DNA from 2 places in the Brevibacterium sp. FME17 genome. Region 2 is predicted to be linked to the other one. Evidence: predicted binding sites of a transcription regulator. Region 2 holds the regulator's gene; the other holds the start of a gene.
What was found. Region 2 encodes HrcA, which represses chaperone genes, less so after heat shock. Its sites were predicted from a motif close to TTNGCACTCGNNNNNNNCGAGTGCNAA; they were not measured.
Positions count from the first base shown of each region.

Region 1: groL (chaperonin GroEL) is a predicted target of HrcA. The motif match lies at 6,427-6,453, and genes of this name have one in related genera.

Region 1 covers NZ_JABUYD010000010.1:79,701-88,350, forward strand. Annotated here, with positions in the region: gene INT40_RS10870 (amidohydrolase) at 1-20, shown strand, start outside; gene INT40_RS10875 (threonine/serine ThrE exporter family protein) at 17-1,759, shown strand; gene INT40_RS10880 (uracil-DNA glycosylase) at 1,764-2,465, opposite strand; gene INT40_RS10885 (aldehyde dehydrogenase family protein) at 2,711-4,177, shown strand; gene INT40_RS10890 (DUF3263 domain-containing protein) at 4,538-4,804, shown strand; gene INT40_RS10895 (LytR C-terminal domain-containing protein) at 4,807-5,427, shown strand; gene INT40_RS10900 (cold-shock protein) at 5,804-6,007, shown strand; gene groL (chaperonin GroEL) at 6,610-8,247, shown strand; gene INT40_RS10910 (hypothetical protein) at 8,341-8,650, shown strand, end outside.
Region 2 covers NZ_JABUYD010000001.1:212,727-221,376, forward strand. Annotated here, with positions in the region: gene INT40_RS00880 (endonuclease/exonuclease/phosphatase family protein) at 1-526, opposite strand, end outside; gene lepA (translation elongation factor 4) at 718-2,589, shown strand; gene hemW (radical SAM family heme chaperone HemW) at 2,590-3,822, shown strand; gene INT40_RS00895 (DUF4870 domain-containing protein) at 3,955-4,716, opposite strand; gene INT40_RS00900 (DUF3097 domain-containing protein) at 4,824-5,687, opposite strand; gene hrcA (heat-inducible transcriptional repressor HrcA) at 5,829-6,899, shown strand; gene dnaJ (molecular chaperone DnaJ) at 7,039-8,157, shown strand; gene INT40_RS00915 (16S rRNA (uracil(1498)-N(3))-methyltransferase) at 8,154-8,650, shown strand, end outside.

The sequences.
Region 1 (8,650 bases), on a different contig from region 2:
CTCTCATCAGTGAGCCGTGACGGACGACAACACAGAAGAAGCACCCACCGCCGAGGTACCGGTCGACGCCCAGTCGTCGTCCGGACCTGAGCATGGCTCGAACAAGCCAGAAGCCGGATCCGCGGCGCTGCAGGAACTGCTCGAACTCTCCCGTCAGCAGCGGCTCGAAGAGCTGCGTGAAGCACCGACAGGGGCGCTGCCGTCCGAGGGCCTCAGCCCCGCGGGCCCGAAGTCACCGAAGACGACGACGGCCAAGTCGAAGCCGAAGGCCGACCATAAGGGTGCCTCTCAGCGGGTTGCTCAGCGCGTAGCCAGACGCACCGTGGGCCGGCTCGTCTCGGGCACCTCGGTCAACACCCAGCCGGTGCCGATCGTCACGGCGCTCAAAGGCAGTCCGTACAAGGCGCCGGTGCAGGCCAGCGAACCTGGTGAGGAAGAGGCCAGGATGGTCCTCGACCTCGCGGCCGACATCGCTGCGATCATGATGCGCGCCGGCGCGGGCACCTCCGATATCGAGGTCTCCGTCATCGCGGCCTGTGCCGCGTTCGGGCTCACGACCGCCCAGGTGGACCTGACCTCGAACACTCTGACCGTGCACTATTCGACCTCCGATGGCCGTCTCATGACCGTCATGCGCGTCAATCGGGGCGAGTCCATCCACTTCGCGAAACTGGGTTCCGTGCACAAGCTCGTCACCGATCTGGTTGCAGGGAACCTGGGATTCAACGAGGCCAGGAGCCGTCTGGATGCCATCAGGTTCCAGCGTCGGCCCTATCAGGAATGGGTCGTCACCGGCGCCTGGGGAATGATGGTCGGCAGTCTCGTCGTGCTGTTGGGCGGTGGACCGATCGCCGCGGGCCTCGGAATCATCATGTCGATCATGATCAGTCAGGTCGGCAGACTCATCGGCCGCACCGCGTTGCCCAGCTTCTTCATCACCGCACTGCAGGCGGCGATCGCGACACTGGTGGCGATGGTGGCCGGTAACTTCGGCATCATCCAATCACCCCAATTTCTGGTCGCCGCCGGCATCGTCCTGCTCCTGCCCACACAATCCCTGTATTCCTCGGTTCAAGATGCCCTGACGAACTTCCCGCTCACCGCGGCCGGGCGCATGGTGGGCGTGGTCCTGACCCTGGCCGGCATTGTCTCGGGGCTGGCCTTGGGGGTTGTCACCGGCGAGGCGATCGGGCTCGACCCGATCGAAGTTCTGGTGCCGAAGACGAATGTCCACGTCATCTCAGCGATCGTGTCGATGGTGGCCGCGGCTGTCGTAGCCATGGCCGGCGTCATCGCCATGCAGTCGACGAGGCGGTTCATCCTCCCCGCCGCATTCGTCGGTCTCGCCTCCTACATCACGATGACGGCGCTGACGATCATCGCCATCGACAACGTTCTGGCCAGCCTGCTGGCCTCGACCGTGACAGGCTTCCTGGCGCGGCCGCTGTCGCTGCGCTTGGGTGCGCCCGCCATCGTGCTCATGATTCCCGCGATCTACACGCTGCTGCAGGGTCTCTCGATCTTCACCGCCGTCTATCAGATCGTCGCCGAATCGGCGACGACTTCCTTCGCGGTGGGACTGTCCGTGCTGTTCACTGCGATCCTGGCCAATGCGGCACTGGCCGTCGGCGCTGTGCTCGGCAGCTACCTGGCCCGGCCGCTGAAGAACCTCAAGGCAGATGCCGTAGAGAAGAAAGCCGAATCCGCGCGCTCGAACGAATCGACGATTGCCTTGGACACGGTCGAACCCCGCGACTGAGGCATCAGTTCTGGGGCGGGAGGCTCCAGTCGATGGGCGTCAGGCCCTTCTGTTCGAGCAGTTCGTTCGTGCGGGAGAACGGCCGGGATCCGAAGAAGCCTCTGCTGGCTGACAGCGGTGAGGGGTGTGCGGATTCGATGATCGCGACCTCGGCGCGACCTGCTTGCAGCATCGGGGCCAGACTCCTCGCGTCTCGACCCCAGAGAATCGCAACGACCGGCTGATCTCGGTCGACCAGTGCGGCAATCGCCTGTTCGGTGATGGCCTCCCAGCCGCGCTTGCGATGGGAGGCGGCTTCGCCCGGAGCGACGGTGAGCACCCTGTTGAGCAGCATGACTCCCTGCCTCGACCAGGCCTGCAGATCGCCATGGGAGGCTGGAGCGATGCCCAAGTCGGTGTTGAGTTCTTTGAAGATGTTCGTCAGAGACCGGGGGAGCGGACGCACCTCGGGATCGACGGCGAAGGACAAACCGATCGCATGTCCCGGGGTCGGATACGGATCCTGACCGACGATGAGCACCTTCACCTCGGCGAGGGGATCAGCAAAGGCACGGAACACCTTGTCTCCGCTGGGCAGATAACTGCGCCCGGCGGCGACCTCTTCCCGTAGGAAATCGCCCATGGCGTGGATCCGATCGGCCTGGCCGGACAGCGCCTCGGCCCAATCGGGGGACATGATCTTCGTCAGTTCAGCGGTGGACGTCATGGCCGCGATTCTACCGACGAGCGGTGCTTACCACGATCGATGCTTACCACGATCGATGGGCAGTGGCCGCCACGATCGATGGTTGGTGGCTGCCACGATGAGTGGTCGGTCAGGTGCCGATGTGCACATAACGCAGATGAGGTGTGCATCATCGCCTACCGTCCCGACGTTCTGTTCGGACGGGGGCAGGCGATATGCTCGATCAAAGGAGTTCATCGCAGAACTGAGTAGGTGAAAGGATCACAATGTCGCAATTTCCCGAGGCCACGAACTGGAAGATGTTCATCGGCGGAGAATGGGTCGAAGCTGCCGACGGTGACAGGAAAGACGTCATCACCCCCATTGATCGCAACGTTGTGATCGCCACTGTGGCCAATGGCAAGGAAGAAGATGCCGATCGGGCCGTCAAAGCCGCCCGAAAAGCATTCCCCGAATGGGCTGCGCTGCCGTTCAAGGAACGCCAGAAGATGCTCATCCGCTGCGCGGACGCACTGGACGCCGCCTCCGAGGAACTGGCCCAGCTGACCGCGATCGACACCGGCAACGCCATCCGTACCCAAGCGCGACCGGAGACGGTCATCCTGGCCGACCTGTTCCGCTACATGGGCGGAGTCGCCGGTGAGGTAAAGGGCAACACGCTGCCAGCCGGAGACGGACAGCTGCAGTACACGAAGCGTGTGCCGCTGGGCGTCGTCGCGGGAATCCTGCCGTGGAACTCACCGCTGATGATCGCCGCCTTCAAGACCCCGGCCGCGCTGGCCGCCGGCAACACGATCGTCCTCAAATGCGCCGAAGATGCACCGCTGACGATTCTGAAGATGGCCGAACTGCTCGCTGACATCCTTCCAGCGGGCGTCCTCAACGTCGTCACCGGCAAGGGTTCGGTCATCGGCGAGGCCCTCAACGTCCACCCCGACGTCGACAAGGTCTCGTTCACCGGCTCGACGAACGTCGGCCGTCACGTCGCTGAACTGGCAGGCGGCCGCCTCGCCCATTCTTCGATGGAACTCGGCGGCAAGAGCCCGAACATCGTCTTCCCCGACTCCAACGACGACGATACCCTCCAACAGGTGCTGCTCTCGACCCGTTTCGCACGCCAAGGCCAGTCCTGCACGATGGGCTCACGCCTGTTCCTGCACGAGGACATCTACGACGACTTCTTGTCCAAGCTCGTCAATGCTGTATCGAAGATGAAGGTCGGAGACCCTCGCAACGAAGACTCCGACATCGGCTGCATCATCAACGAGAAGCAGTTCAACCAGGTGTCTGACTACATCGAGATGGGCAAGTCGATGGACGGCGTTGAGATCGCCTACGACGGAACTGACTCACTCGAAGTCGGCGAACCCGGTTTCTACCACGCACCCGTCATCTTCTCCAAGGCCAAGAACGAATGGCAGACCAGCCAGGAAGAGATCTTCGGCCCCGTCCTCTCGGTCATTCCATGGAAGGACGTCGACGAGGTCATCGACATGGCCAACGACAGCGAATTCGGCCTCGCCGCGTTCGTCTTCACGAAGAACGTCGATGCCGCACTGACCATGGCCAACCGGATCGAATCCGGCTGGGTCCAGGTCAACCAGGGCGGCGGCCAGCTGGCCGGACAGTCCTACGGTGGGATGAAGACCTCCGGCTTCGGTCGTGAGGCCTCGCTCGAGGGCATGCTCGAAGGCTTTACCCAGATCAAGCAGGTCAACATCCGCATCCGCTGATCAGATCAGATTTGACAGGTGGTCCGCTGAGGACCGCCAGTCGGCACAGCTGACCCACTCTGCGATGGGTGGCTCACCCATTGGGGGAGAGCCACCTTCAGCAGAGTGGGTCAACTGGTTTCCTGCCGGAGTCGGGGGTCGGAGTTGCCAGTTGGGCCACGGATCGGAGTTGCCAGTTGGGCCGCGGATCGGTGCCGTCGGCCGGAGCCACGATCGACAACACCGGCAGTGGCTTTGTGTCGTGTTGTTAGAAGCGAGGAGCCTTGTCGGAAGAGGCAAGACGGCGCGCCGGGAATTTCAGTCCTGTCCTCCGGGCGATAATATAGAGGCAACGATTCTTTTCGAAGGAGCACAACCCCTATGCCGCAGAACCCAGGCACCCCCGAACTGAGCGAGCTCGAGGTGTCCGTTTTGGAGTTCGAGCGGCGGTGGTGGAAATACGGTGGAGCCAAGGACCATGCGATTCGCGAACGGTTCGACATGTCTGCCACCAGCTACTTCCAGATCCTCAATTCCCTGCTCGACAACCCTGCCGCCCTTGCCAGTGACCCGATGCTGGTCAAACGCTTGCGTCGCATCCGCACCACGCGCCAGAGTGAGCGTGCACAAGCCCGCGTCTCGAGGTAGACATGACTGACGAATTCGACGAGATCGAAACAGGCCGGCGCAGCGGAGCCCATCGACTGGACTCCTCAGCGCAGTCGAATGTCGGTGCTATCGCACTGGTCATCATCCTCGCCCTTGTTGCCGTTCTGCTGGTCGTTGCGGCCATCAACATCATCACTTCGTCGATGAAGGACCCCGAGTCAAACGTCGGCGAATCCGGATCCGATAAGACCGCCTCGGCGAGTCCATCGCCAAGCGAGAGCGAAGTCAGCGTCGCCGATTCCTCATTGAAGGTCGATGTCCTCAACGGTTCCGGAGTCTCCGGAGTCGCGAAGAAGTTCTCCGAGGCAGTGGAGGAGAAGGGGTGGGGCATTGGCCAGGTCGGCAACTACTCGACCGGTTTGAACGTGTCCACGGTCTACTATTCGGACGAAGCGAACAAGGCTCAGGCGAAGATGGTCGCCGATGCGCTCGGCATCGAGGCCACGGAAGCGTCGACGGACTTCGATGCTGACATCACCGTCGTCATCTGCTCGGACATCGCTGAGCGCGGGCCCGAACCCAGCAAGAGCGGTTCGGGCGAAGGCGGCTCGGACGAGGACGGCGAAGAATCCGGCACAGCCGGTGTCACCGACAACAACTGATGCGGTCAGGCAACAGCTGAAGTGGTGGGGCCGGAATCAGCTCTCCTTGATAGCCGAGCGCTTTTCGCACGGCTTCGCGCCGGCCGTCGAAGCGCGGATTCGCGCGGAAGTGAACTCTTCCACGGCAGCTGTATAACGAATCGATAACAGTGTTGAGTGCTCGGGGGACCTGTCCGCCCCTGGGGTAGAGTTGCATCAGCTAGGCAAGCACTGCCCTTGTGTTCTATTCGTACTTCACCGAGATCATTCTCTAGAGGTCAATGAGAGAAATCGCGGGGTCGGTTGAGTTTTACTAGCTTCCGTTGTCCGCAGCGCGGCCAGACCGGTCGCAATGGGGTGACGGAATGTCAATGACACTGCACTGTATGGAGAAGTAATGGCACAAGGTACCGTCAAATGGTTCAACGCCGAAAAGGGCTATGGATTCATCACCCTGGAAGGTAACAACCAGGACGTGTTCGTTCACTGGAGCGCAATCCAGATGGACGGCTACCGCGCTCTCGAAGAGGGCCAGCAGGTTGAGTTCGAAGTTGGAGAAGGACAAAAGGGTCCTCAGGCGGAATCCGTCACCCTCCTCTGAGACTCACGTACGTAAAGTCTTTTGATCCGCTTCGGCGGGATCACGGCCAAGGCCCGAATCCCTCCGAGTGGGGAAAGCGTCAAGCAGGCAACTGCTTGGCGCTTTTCAGTTGTCTGGGGCCGATTGAGGCCCGTATGAGTCAGCGCCCGGGTTGATGCCGAGAGCTCGGGGCAACGGCGAGCATTGTCTCTACCGTCTGAGTCGGATTGAGTTGGTTTGCAACCAACTCAATCCGACTCAGAGTGTGCAATTGCCAGCGGACGAAGGCGCAAACAGAAGGCGCCTCTGCGGACGACCGCTCCTCTGCGGACGACCACTTCACGGACGCCCACCACACGCCCCGGCGGTTTCGCGCTGAGCCGAAACCGCGCCGGTACAGGGATCGGGGGCGGTGAGCCACCTCGGCGAGTCCCTCAATATTTGCACTCGCATGGGGAGAGTGCTAAATCTAGTAGTGGTGAAAACCATGGGTTTCTCATCAGTCGTCTCGAGAGCGTTGTCCATATGTGGAATGGAACATGCGGGCATACTCTCTGCCGTCGCGGGCGTTGACGACTGCGCTGGATTCCCACTCCACTCCATCAGGGAGGATCTAAGCCACTATGGCAAAGATGATTGCATTCGACGAAGAAGCTCGTCGGGGACTCGAAGCGGGTCTCAACCAGCTTGCTGACGCGGTCAAGGTAACCCTTGGACCACGCGGCCGCAATGTCGTGCTCGAAAAGCAGTGGGGCGCACCCACCATCACAAACGATGGTGTCTCCATTGCCAAGGAGATCGAACTCGAGGATCCCTACGAGAAGATCGGCGCTGAGCTCGTCAAGGAAGTCGCCAAGAAGACTGACGACGTTGCAGGCGACGGCACCACCACCGCTACCGTTCTGGCTCAGGCTCTCGTTCGCGAAGGCCTGCGCAACGTGGCAGCCGGTGCTGATCCGCTCAGCCTCAAGCGTGGCATCGAGAAGGCTGTTGAAGCCGTCACCGGTGTCCTGCTCGAGAACGCCATCGACATCGAGACCAAGGAACAGATCGCCGCTACCGCCGGTATCTCCGCTGGAGATCCTGCTATCGGTGAACTGATCGCCGAGGCCATCGACAAGGTCGGCAAGGAAGGCGTCGTCACCGTCGAGGAGTCCAACACATTCGGACTCGAGCTCGAACTGACCGAGGGTATGCGCTTCGACAAGGGCTACATCTCCGGTTACTTCGTGACCGACACTGATCGCCAGGAAGCTGTCCTTGAGGATCCTTACATCCTCATCGTCAACTCCAAGATCTCGAACGTGAAGGATCTGCTGCCCGTCCTCGAGAAGGTTCAGCAGTCCAACAAGCCGCTGTTCATCATCGCCGAAGACGTTGAGGGCGAAGCTCTCGCGGTTCTCGTGCTGAACAAGATCCGTGGCACCTTCAAGTCCGTGGCCGTCAAGGCTCCTGGCTTCGGAGACCGCCGCAAGGCTCAGCTGGCCGACATCGCCATCCTCACCGGAGGTCAGGTCGTGTCCGAGGAAGTCGGGCTCAAGCTCGACAACGTGACAACCGAACTGCTGGGCACCGCCCGCAAGGTCGTCATCACCAAGGACGAGACCACCATCGTCGAAGGTGCCGGAGACGCCGAGGAGATTGCAGGCCGGGTCGCACAGATCCGTGCCGAGATCGAGAACTCGGATTCGGACTACGACCGTGAGAAGCTGCAGGAACGTCTGGCCAAACTGGCCGGCGGTGTTGCAGTCATCAAGGCCGGTGCTGCGACCGAGGTCGAGCTCAAGGAAACCAAGCACCGCATCGAAGATGCAGTGCGCAACGCCAAGGCTGCTGTAGAAGAGGGAATCGTCGCCGGTGGCGGCGTCTCGCTCATCCAGGCGGGCAAGACCGCCTTCGCCAACCTCTCACTCGAGGGTGACGAAGCAACCGGTGCCAACATCGTCAAGGTTGCCATCGAAGCTCCGCTGAAGCAGATCGCCACCAACGCCGGCCTCGAAGCCGGTGTGGTTGCCGATAAGGTCGCCAACCTCGAAGCCGGATTCGGCCTCAACGCCGCAACCGGTGAGTACGAGGACCTGTTGGCCGCTGGCATCAACGACCCGGTCAAGGTGACCCGCTCTGCCCTGCAGAACGCCGCCTCGATCGCCGGTCTGTTCCTGACCACCGAGTCGGTTGTCGCCGACAAGCCTGAGAAGGCTGCACCAGGTGCTGACGCAGCTGCTGCCGGTATGGACGGAATGGGCGGCATGGGCTTCTGATCAGCCCTTTTCGCTCGAAGAGCCGTGCCGGTGCCCGAAAGGGTGCCGGCACGGTTCTTTTATGTCCAGCGTCCTTCCCGTAGCCTGAGTGCCATGACATTCACCGGCACAGAGTCCTGCGCGAACAGTCCCAAGAACATGTTCGTGGCCCGGTTCGAAGAGAACCTGTTCATAGGCGATGAGTCGGCCCTCGCCGAGGTGGTCGCCGAGGACTGCGTACTCCAGATCGTCGGCAGCGGGGGAGTCGAGACCAGCACCGGCCGTGACGAGGTCGTCGCAGCACTGCTGGGTCTCTGCGCCTCGAACCCAGTGGCCGGTCATCTGGAGGCGGCCATCACTCACGGCAAGGCTGGTGCTGCCTGGGGGCAGTGGGAGTATTCGAGTGATGGGGAGGACATCGGCT
Region 2 (8,650 bases):
GGGAGCCGGTGGCGACGTTGAAGTCGCCGGTGACCACGGCCGGACCGTTCGCCTCGGCGATGTGGAGTGCCATGATCTTCCCCGACTCCAGACGGGCCTCCTCCGATTTGTGGTCGAGGTGGGTGTTGAGCAGGCGCAGCGACCGACTTGTCACCAGGTCTCGAAGGTCCACGACGGTCAGGGTTCGGGCGTGGGAGACGCCCCACGATTCGGAGGCGACCGTCTCCGGCTGTTTGGAGAGCCAACTGATGTCGACCTTGTCGACGTCGAAGCGCGACGAGTCGTAGATGACGGCGGTGAACTCACCCGAATTCCCGCCCGAATGCCCCTCACCCAACCAGATGTACTCATCGGGGAGCAGGCTGATGAGTGTCTCGAGCTGATCGAGCTCACCCTCCTGCGTGCCGATGATGTGAGGGTGAGCCTCAATGATGAGATCGGCGGCGATGGGCAGACGCTTGGACACGGGATGCCCGTCCAGCGCCGGATACCTGAGGTTGAAGCTCATGATCGAGAAATCGCTCATGCCCCAATCTTCGCCGATCAGCACCGAAAGTGGGGATCGGCGTCGGGATTCTCAGCCAGTTGAAGTGGCTTCGAACACGTGTTGCCCGCATGTGACCGGACGCCCGGACTGTTCCCAGGTGCTGAGGATTCCAGTCTGGTGCGCAACCCATGGAACAATGGAAGTTCTGGTCTGTCGAAGGAAGGGCGTTCATGTCACCTCAGGTGAAGCCACAAGCACTCGAACGGATTTCTCCGTCCGCTACATCACCCGAGTTGATCCGCAATTTCTGCATCATCGCTCACATCGACCACGGCAAATCGACCCTGGCCGATAGGATGCTCCAGGTCACAGGGGCTGTGCAGCCGCGCGATATGCGTGCTCAGTACCTCGACCGGATGGACATCGAACGCGAACGCGGAATCACGATCAAATCCCAAGCCGTGCGCATGGCCTGGGAGAACGACGACACTCCCTTCGCTCTGAACATGATCGACACACCGGGCCACGTCGACTTCAGCTATGAGGTCTCCCGGTCGCTTGCCGCCTGTGAAGGTGCGCTCCTCCTCGTCGACGCCGCACAGGGCATCGAAGCCCAGACGCTGGCTAACCTCTACATGGCCATGGAGAACGATCTCACGATCATTCCCGTGCTCAACAAGATCGACCTCCCCGCGGCCCAGCCGGAGAAGTACGCGGAAGAACTCGCCAACCTCATCGGCTGCGAACCCGAAGACTGCCTGCTGGTCTCCGGTAAGACAGGCGAAGGCGTCGACGCGGTCCTCGACCGCATCATCTCCGACATTCCCGCTCCAGTCGGCGACGCGGATGCTCCAGCGCGAGCCATGATCTTCGACTCCGTCTACGACACGTACCGGGGCGTCGTGACGTATGTTCGCCTTATCGACGGTGCCCTGCGCCCGCGTGAGAAGCTGACGATGATGTCGACCGGCAGCACCCACGAACTCCTCGAGATCGGTGTCTCCTCACCGGAGCCGAATGCCACGAAGGGGCTCGGGGTCGGCGAGGTCGGATACCTCATCACCGGTGTCAAAGACGTCCGCCTGTCCAAGGTCGGTGACACGGTCACCTCGTCCTCGAAGCCGGCCGAACAGGCACTCGATGGCTACAAGGAACCCAAGCCCATGGTGTACTCCGGGCTCTTCCCGATCGATGGATCGGACTATCCGGTGCTGCGCGATGCGCTCGACAAGCTCAAGCTCAACGACGCCTCGCTGGCCTACGAGCCGGAGACTTCCACGGCACTGGGCTTCGGCTTCCGCTGCGGCTTCCTCGGACTCCTCCACCTTGAAGTTCTGCGCGACCGCCTAGAACGCGAATATGACCTCGACCTCATCTCCACCGCACCCAGCGTGATCTACGACGTCACGATGGAAGACGGATCCGAGATGGAGGTCACGAACCCCAGCGAGTATCCGACGGGCAAGATCAAAGAGGTCCGCGAACCCATGGTCCGGGCGACCATCCTCACGCCGAGTGAGCACATCGGTGCGGTGATGGAGCTGTGCCAGACACGTCGCGGCAGCCTGCTGGGCATGGACTACCTGTCCTCGGACCGGGTAGAGATCCGTTACAGGCTGCCTCTGGCCGAGATCGTGTTCGACTTCTTCGATCAGCTGAAGTCGAAGACCAAGGGCTACGCCACGCTGGATTACTCCGACGACGGCGAAGATGCGGCAGATCTGGTCAAGGTCGACATCCTGCTCCACGGCGACCAGGTCGACGCCTTCTCTGCGATCGTCCACCGCGACAATTCCTACTCCTACGGCGTGCTCATGGCCGGGAAGCTGCGCAAGCTGATTCCCCGCCAGCAGTTCGAGGTGCCTATCCAGGCGGCCATCGGTTCGCGCATCATCGCCCGCGAGACCATCCGCGCCATCCGCAAGGACGTGCTGAGCAAGTGCTACGGCGGCGACATCAGCCGTAAACGCAAACTGCTGGAGAAGCAGAAGGAAGGCAAGAAGCGAATGAAGTTCGTCGGCAATGTCGAAGTTCCACAGGAAGCCTTCATCGCAGCGCTGTCCTCCGATGAGCCGGAGTCCAAGAAGGAACCTAAGAAGTAAGTGCCCGCACAACCGACTGGTGAGACCCCACCGCTCGACGGTTCGCTGCCGGCCTCGGCCGGGATCGGCGCGACAGATCGTGGGCTGAGCCTCTACGTCCACGTCCCGTACTGCCGGGTCCGCTGCGGTTACTGCGACTTCAACACCTATACCGCCGAAGATCTGGGTCCCGGTGCCTCCCGCGACGACTATCGCAGCAATCTTGCCCGGGAGCTCGACCTCTCGACCCGTGTGCTCGCCGAGGCAGGCGCCGGCGATCGTACGGTCACGACGATCTTCTTCGGCGGGGGCACTCCGACGATGCTGGCCGCCGAGGTGCTGGCCGGAGTGATGGACGACATCCGCGACCGCTTCCGGTTGGCACCTGACGTCGAGGTCACGACCGAAGCGAACCCCGACACCTTAGCCCCGTCCTATATCGCCACCTTGGCAGCCGCAGGTTTCACTCGGATCTCCCTGGGCATGCAATCAGCGGTACCCCATGTGCTCGCGACCTTGGATCGCACACACGACCCAAAGAAGATTCCGGATGTGGCCCGGTGGATCAAAGAGGCCGGACTGGAACTGAGCCTCGACCTCATCTATGGAACCCCGGGGGAGTCCATCGACGATTGGCGCAGATCACTTGAAGTGGCTCTGAGCAACGACGTCGATCATATTTCATCCTATTCGCTGATCGTCGAGCCCGGGACGAAGATGGGGGCCATGGTTCGCCGCGGCGAACTGGCAATGCCCGACGAAGACGACCTGGCCGATAAGTATGAGATCGCCGATGCTGCTATGGAAGCCGCCGGTCTGCACTGGTATGAGGTCAGCAACTGGTCGACGTCAGCGAAGACCCGCTGCGACCACAACATGGCCTACTGGCGCAATGCCGATTGGTGGGGCTTCGGTCCCGGAGCCCATTCGCACATCGGTGGGGTGCGATTCTGGAATGCTAAACATCCCCGTGCCTGGTCCGACCGCCTGCTGGCAGGTGAGTCGCCCGCCATCGGACGCGAGGTGCTGGACACAACGACCCAGGAGGTCGAGCGGATCATGCTCGCGGCTCGAATCGATTCGGAACTGCCGCTGGATTCACTGGGCGCAGGCAGTGAGCGGGCAATCAGAGGGTTCGTCAAACAGGGACTGCTCGATGGTGACGCTGTAGGCGAAGGCCGCTTTGCACCCACGCTGCAGGGCCGGCTGATGGCTGATTACATGGTCCGCATCCTCACGGATTACGTGAACTGAACCGCTGGGTCCCACTAACTGAACCGCTCGACTCTGTGAACTGAGTCGAACGCAGAGAAGCCGCTGTCATCAAATGCGATGACAGCGACTTCTGCGTGCAGATAACACGATCAGATCATCTGATTGGCGTGATCACTTCACGAAGTTGAACACGAGCGGGAACTTATAGCCCTCGCCCTTGCTCCCTGCAACCGCAGCGATGATGTAGAGCACCGTGTAGAAGATCGGGACGATGAACGCCAAGAAATAAATGAAGATGCCCAGGCCGAAGGTGACCAAGGCGAGGAGGAAACCCAAGACCAAGAACACGATGACAGCAGCGAACGTGGCGATGCAGTTCGTGATCATCGCGTTGAGTCCCTGCCGCGAATGTTCGCGTACATAGGGCGATTCGTCCTTCTTCACCAGGAACATGATGAGAGGCAGGAAACCGACGAAGATGGACCCGATATGAGTCCACAGCACCGTGGTTCTTTCGCTCTCGCTGGCCTGCCAGAACATTTCGGAGCCGGGACCATAGGCATTCCCCGGCAGCATCCGCGAGTCGAACATGGCCGGATTGCCGACCGGCTGCGCAGGACCGTTGCCGTAGGCCTGCTGCCCATAGGGCTGCTGCGTGTACTGCTGCTGACCCTGGCCGTAGGCCTGCTGGGAACCGTAGCCGGGCTGAGCGGGCTGGCTCTGACCATAAGGCTGTTGGAAACCGTAGCCGGGCTGTGGGGGCTGGCCCTGCTGGGAACCATAGTTCTGCTGAGCCGGGTTTGGCTGCTGCGAACCGTAGCTTTGGTTCTGCTGGCTGTAGGGCTGGTGGGGTCCAGAGGCCTGAGAATAATTCGGTGGCATGGGACGCGACTGGTCAGAGCCGTTGTTCGGCTGCTGCAGGTTATAAGACATGCGGGTCCTTTCAGAGCTTCTGGTCATTCACACTATCGGAAACGCCATGTCGCCGAACTGGGGAAAGCCCGAATCGTGTACCAGATCGATCACAATCGACCTGGGCCTCAACCGACGGTGACGAAGTCGATGAGTTCTTCGACTCGACCTGAGAGCGTGGGTTCGACGTCGGCGATGGTGCTGACCTTGCCCAAGATACGCACCCAGCCCCGGGCCACGTCCCTGTGGTCGGCGTGAGGCCAACCGATACGCCGCAGGATCCCTGTCTTCCAGTCCTCGCCCCGAGGCACGACTGGCCATTCCCTGATGCCCACGACATGAGGCTTGACGGCCTGCCAGATGTCGACATAAGGATGACCGATGATGTGGACGACGTCGCGATAGCGCGGATCGGCGCGCACCGCCTCGGCGATCTTGGATTCTTTGGTGCCGGACACGAGATGGTCGGCCAGGACCCCGACGCGGTGGTCCTTGTCGGGACCGAACGCCGCGAGCTTGTCGGCGACATCGTCCAGGCCGCCCAGCGGTTCGACGACGACACCTTCGATGCGCAGATCGTCGCCCCAGATCTTCTCGACGAGCTCGGCATCGTGTTTGCCTTCGACCCAGATGCGAGATCCGCGAGCCACTCGGGCCCGAGCATTGCCGACCGCGCGCGACCCCGAGGCTGTGCGACCGGGAGCCGATTTCTTCTTGGCCGGCAGTCTGAGGTCGACGGGTTTGCCTTCGAGAAGGAAGCCAGGCCCCAAGGGGAATGCGCGGACCTTTCCTGCCCGGTCCTCGAGATTGACGACGACTCCGGCGGTGGTCTTCTCGGCGCCGACGACGGCACCGACATATCCGCTCATCGCGTCTTCGAGAACCATGCCGAGACCCAGTTCGACGGGGGTGGACTTCTTGGGTCGGTGTGAGGAGGGCGAGGAGCCGGCCAGCACATCGGGCCCGTAGCGATCAAAGGTATTCACGGACAACCACCCTAATCAAGGACTCGATGGGATGGGTGGTGACCCGCTGAGATGGAGCCGAAAGTGAATTCGGAATATAAGAGGCGTAGAATTGGCACTCAAGACAGATGAGTGCCAAAAACGGTGCCGAGCGAAGGAAGGAGACGAATGAACGACAGCAGGCGAGCACAGGTTCTGCGTGCGATCGTCGAAGACTTCGTCGCCACCAACGAACCCGTCGGATCGAAGGCCATCGTGCAGCGCCACACGCTCGGCGTCTCTCCGGCCACGATCCGCAACGACATGGCCCATCTAGAGCAAGAGGGCTACATTGCGCAGCCCCACACTTCGGCAGGGCGGATTCCGACCGATCTCGGCTACCGCATGTTCGTCGACCGCATCGACGACTTCAAACCGCTGACGCATGCTGAGCGACGTGCGATCTTCCAGCTCATCGACGGCGACGGGGACCTCGATGACATGCTCGACCGCACGGTGCGTGTGCTCTCAGGCCTGACCCATCAGGTGGCACTGATCCAGTACCCGAGCGTCTCCCGCGCCACGATCAAACACATTGAGGTCGTAGGGCTGGGCCCCAACCGCATCCTCGTCGTCCTCATCACCGACGCCGGTCAGGTCGAACAGAAGATTGTGATCACTCCCGGCAGCGTGGATGACGAGGTGCTGCGGGGAATCCGCGATGAGGTCAACACCGAATTCTCCGGCCAGAAGTTATCGCAAGTGATGAGCACGAGTACATCCAGGGCTTCGGTGCAGGGCATGGACCCCGCTGTGACAGAGCCTGTCGTGGCGACCAGCCAACCAGGCGCGGACGTCGCCGCAGCGCTGGCACAGGTCCGGTCCGCGGTCACCGATCTCATCATGGCCACACGCGAAGAACGCATCATCATGGCGGGCACAGCGAATCTGGCTCGCTCCGGGAGGGAGTTCGGTGAGAAGATGGCACCGATCCTCGAAGCTTTCGAAGAACAGGTTGTACTGCTCAAGCTGCTGACATCGATGGCCGAGGATCAAGAGGAGATCAGCGTTCGGATCGGTCGTGAGAATACTCACGAGTCATTCAGCTCGACATCTCTCGTGGCTGCCGAATATGGTCATGACGCGGGGTCCTCCGCTCGATTGGCTGTGCTCGGGCCGACCCGGATGGACTACCCCACGACGATCACAGCTGTGCGGGCCGTAGCGAAATACGTCTCCTCTGTCCTCGATCAGGGCTAGATGCACCGGCACGAGCGCACACAGCACACCATGACCACACAGCACAATAGGACCACACAGCACAGCGCGCACCAACACCACCGCGCGAACAGGCACGAGAACGCGAACAACGCACACCACCAGGGAGAGAGAAGTTTCTGTGGCCGATCACTATGAAACACTCGGAGTGTCCAAAGACGCTTCGGCGGCTGAAATCAAATCGTCGTACCGAAAGCTCGCTCGGAAATATCACCCCGATGTGAACCCCGGACACGAGGACGAATTCAAAGCCATTTCCCTCGCCTACGACGTCCTCTCCGATTCGGAGAAGCGCCGTAACTACGACATGGGAGGCGGCGAGAACGGACAGGGCTTCCCTGCCGGCGGTGGCGGCTTCGGCGGCTTCGGCGATATCTTCGAGACCTTTTTCGGCGGGGGAGCCGGCTCGGCCGGTGGCCCGATGCCGCGCACACAGCGTGGCAAGGACGCACTCGTCGGAGTCAACATCGATCTCGAGACCGCCGCGTTCGGCGGAAACATCGATCTCGATGTCACCACGGCAGTCGTCTGCGACACCTGTTCAGGTGCCGGAACACAGCAGGGCACATCCGTTGAGACCTGCACCCTGTGCCACGGAGCCGGCAGCGTCCAGCGCATGACCCGGACCCTGCTGGGCCAGATGGTGACCAACCAGACGTGCAACTCCTGCCACGGCTACGGCACCGTCATTCCCAGCCCCTGCCTCAACTGCCAGGGTGACGGACGCGTCCGCAAACAGCGGACCATGAAGATCCGAATCCCCGCCGGAGTCTCCGACGGCACACGCATCCAGCTCTCATCCCAGGGCGAAGTGGGCCCCGGCGGCGGACCTGCCGGCGACCTCTTCGTCGAGGTCATGGTGGCCCGCCACGAAGTCTTCCAGCGCGACGGTGACAACCTGCGCGCCTCCGTCTCCGTGCCGATGACGGCAGCCGCACTCGGTGCCTCGATCCCCTTCGACACCTTCGACGGCACGCAGGACCTTTCCATCGAGGCCGGCATCCAGTCGGGCACCGTCGTCAAATTGCCCGGCCTCGGCGCCACCCGACTGCGCTCGGAGACCCGAGGCGACCTGCTCATCACGGTCGACGTGATGACGCCGGACAAGCTCGACGACGCGCAGAAGGACCTGCTTGCGCAGTTGGCAACGCTGCGTGAGGAAGAGACCCCACGCGCCCAGATCACCACCCAGAACCGTGGCGTGTTCTCCCGCATGCGTGAGAAGTTCGCCGGTCGGTGAGTCTTCCCGTCTTCTTCTCGCCCCAGTCCGCCGAGGCGGTCACCGGCCAGGTGCTCACTTTCGGTGAGGACGTGGCCGGGCACGCGGTCCGAGTCCGCCGACTCGGACCGGGGGACGAACTCGAAGTCGTCGACGGATCCGGCACCCGTGTGCGCGGAACCGTTTCGAACGCCTCGGCGAACGAACTCGGACTTCACGTCGCATCGGTCACGCACACGAGAACAGACCAGCCACGGTTGGTTCTCGTGCAGGCTCTGGCCAAGGGCGACCGTGACCTGCAGGCGATCGAAACCGCCACAGAGATCGGCGTCGACGAGGTGGTTCCCTGGGCCGCCGAGCGTTCGATCGCCGATTGGCCGACGAAGAAGCGTGACAAGCTCGCCGCCAAATGGGACAACGTCATCCGGGCGGCCTCCCTGCAGGCCCGACGCTCCCGCTTCCCGTTGCGCCACGACCTGGTCCGCGGCACCGGCCTCGCAGCGACTCTGAGCGA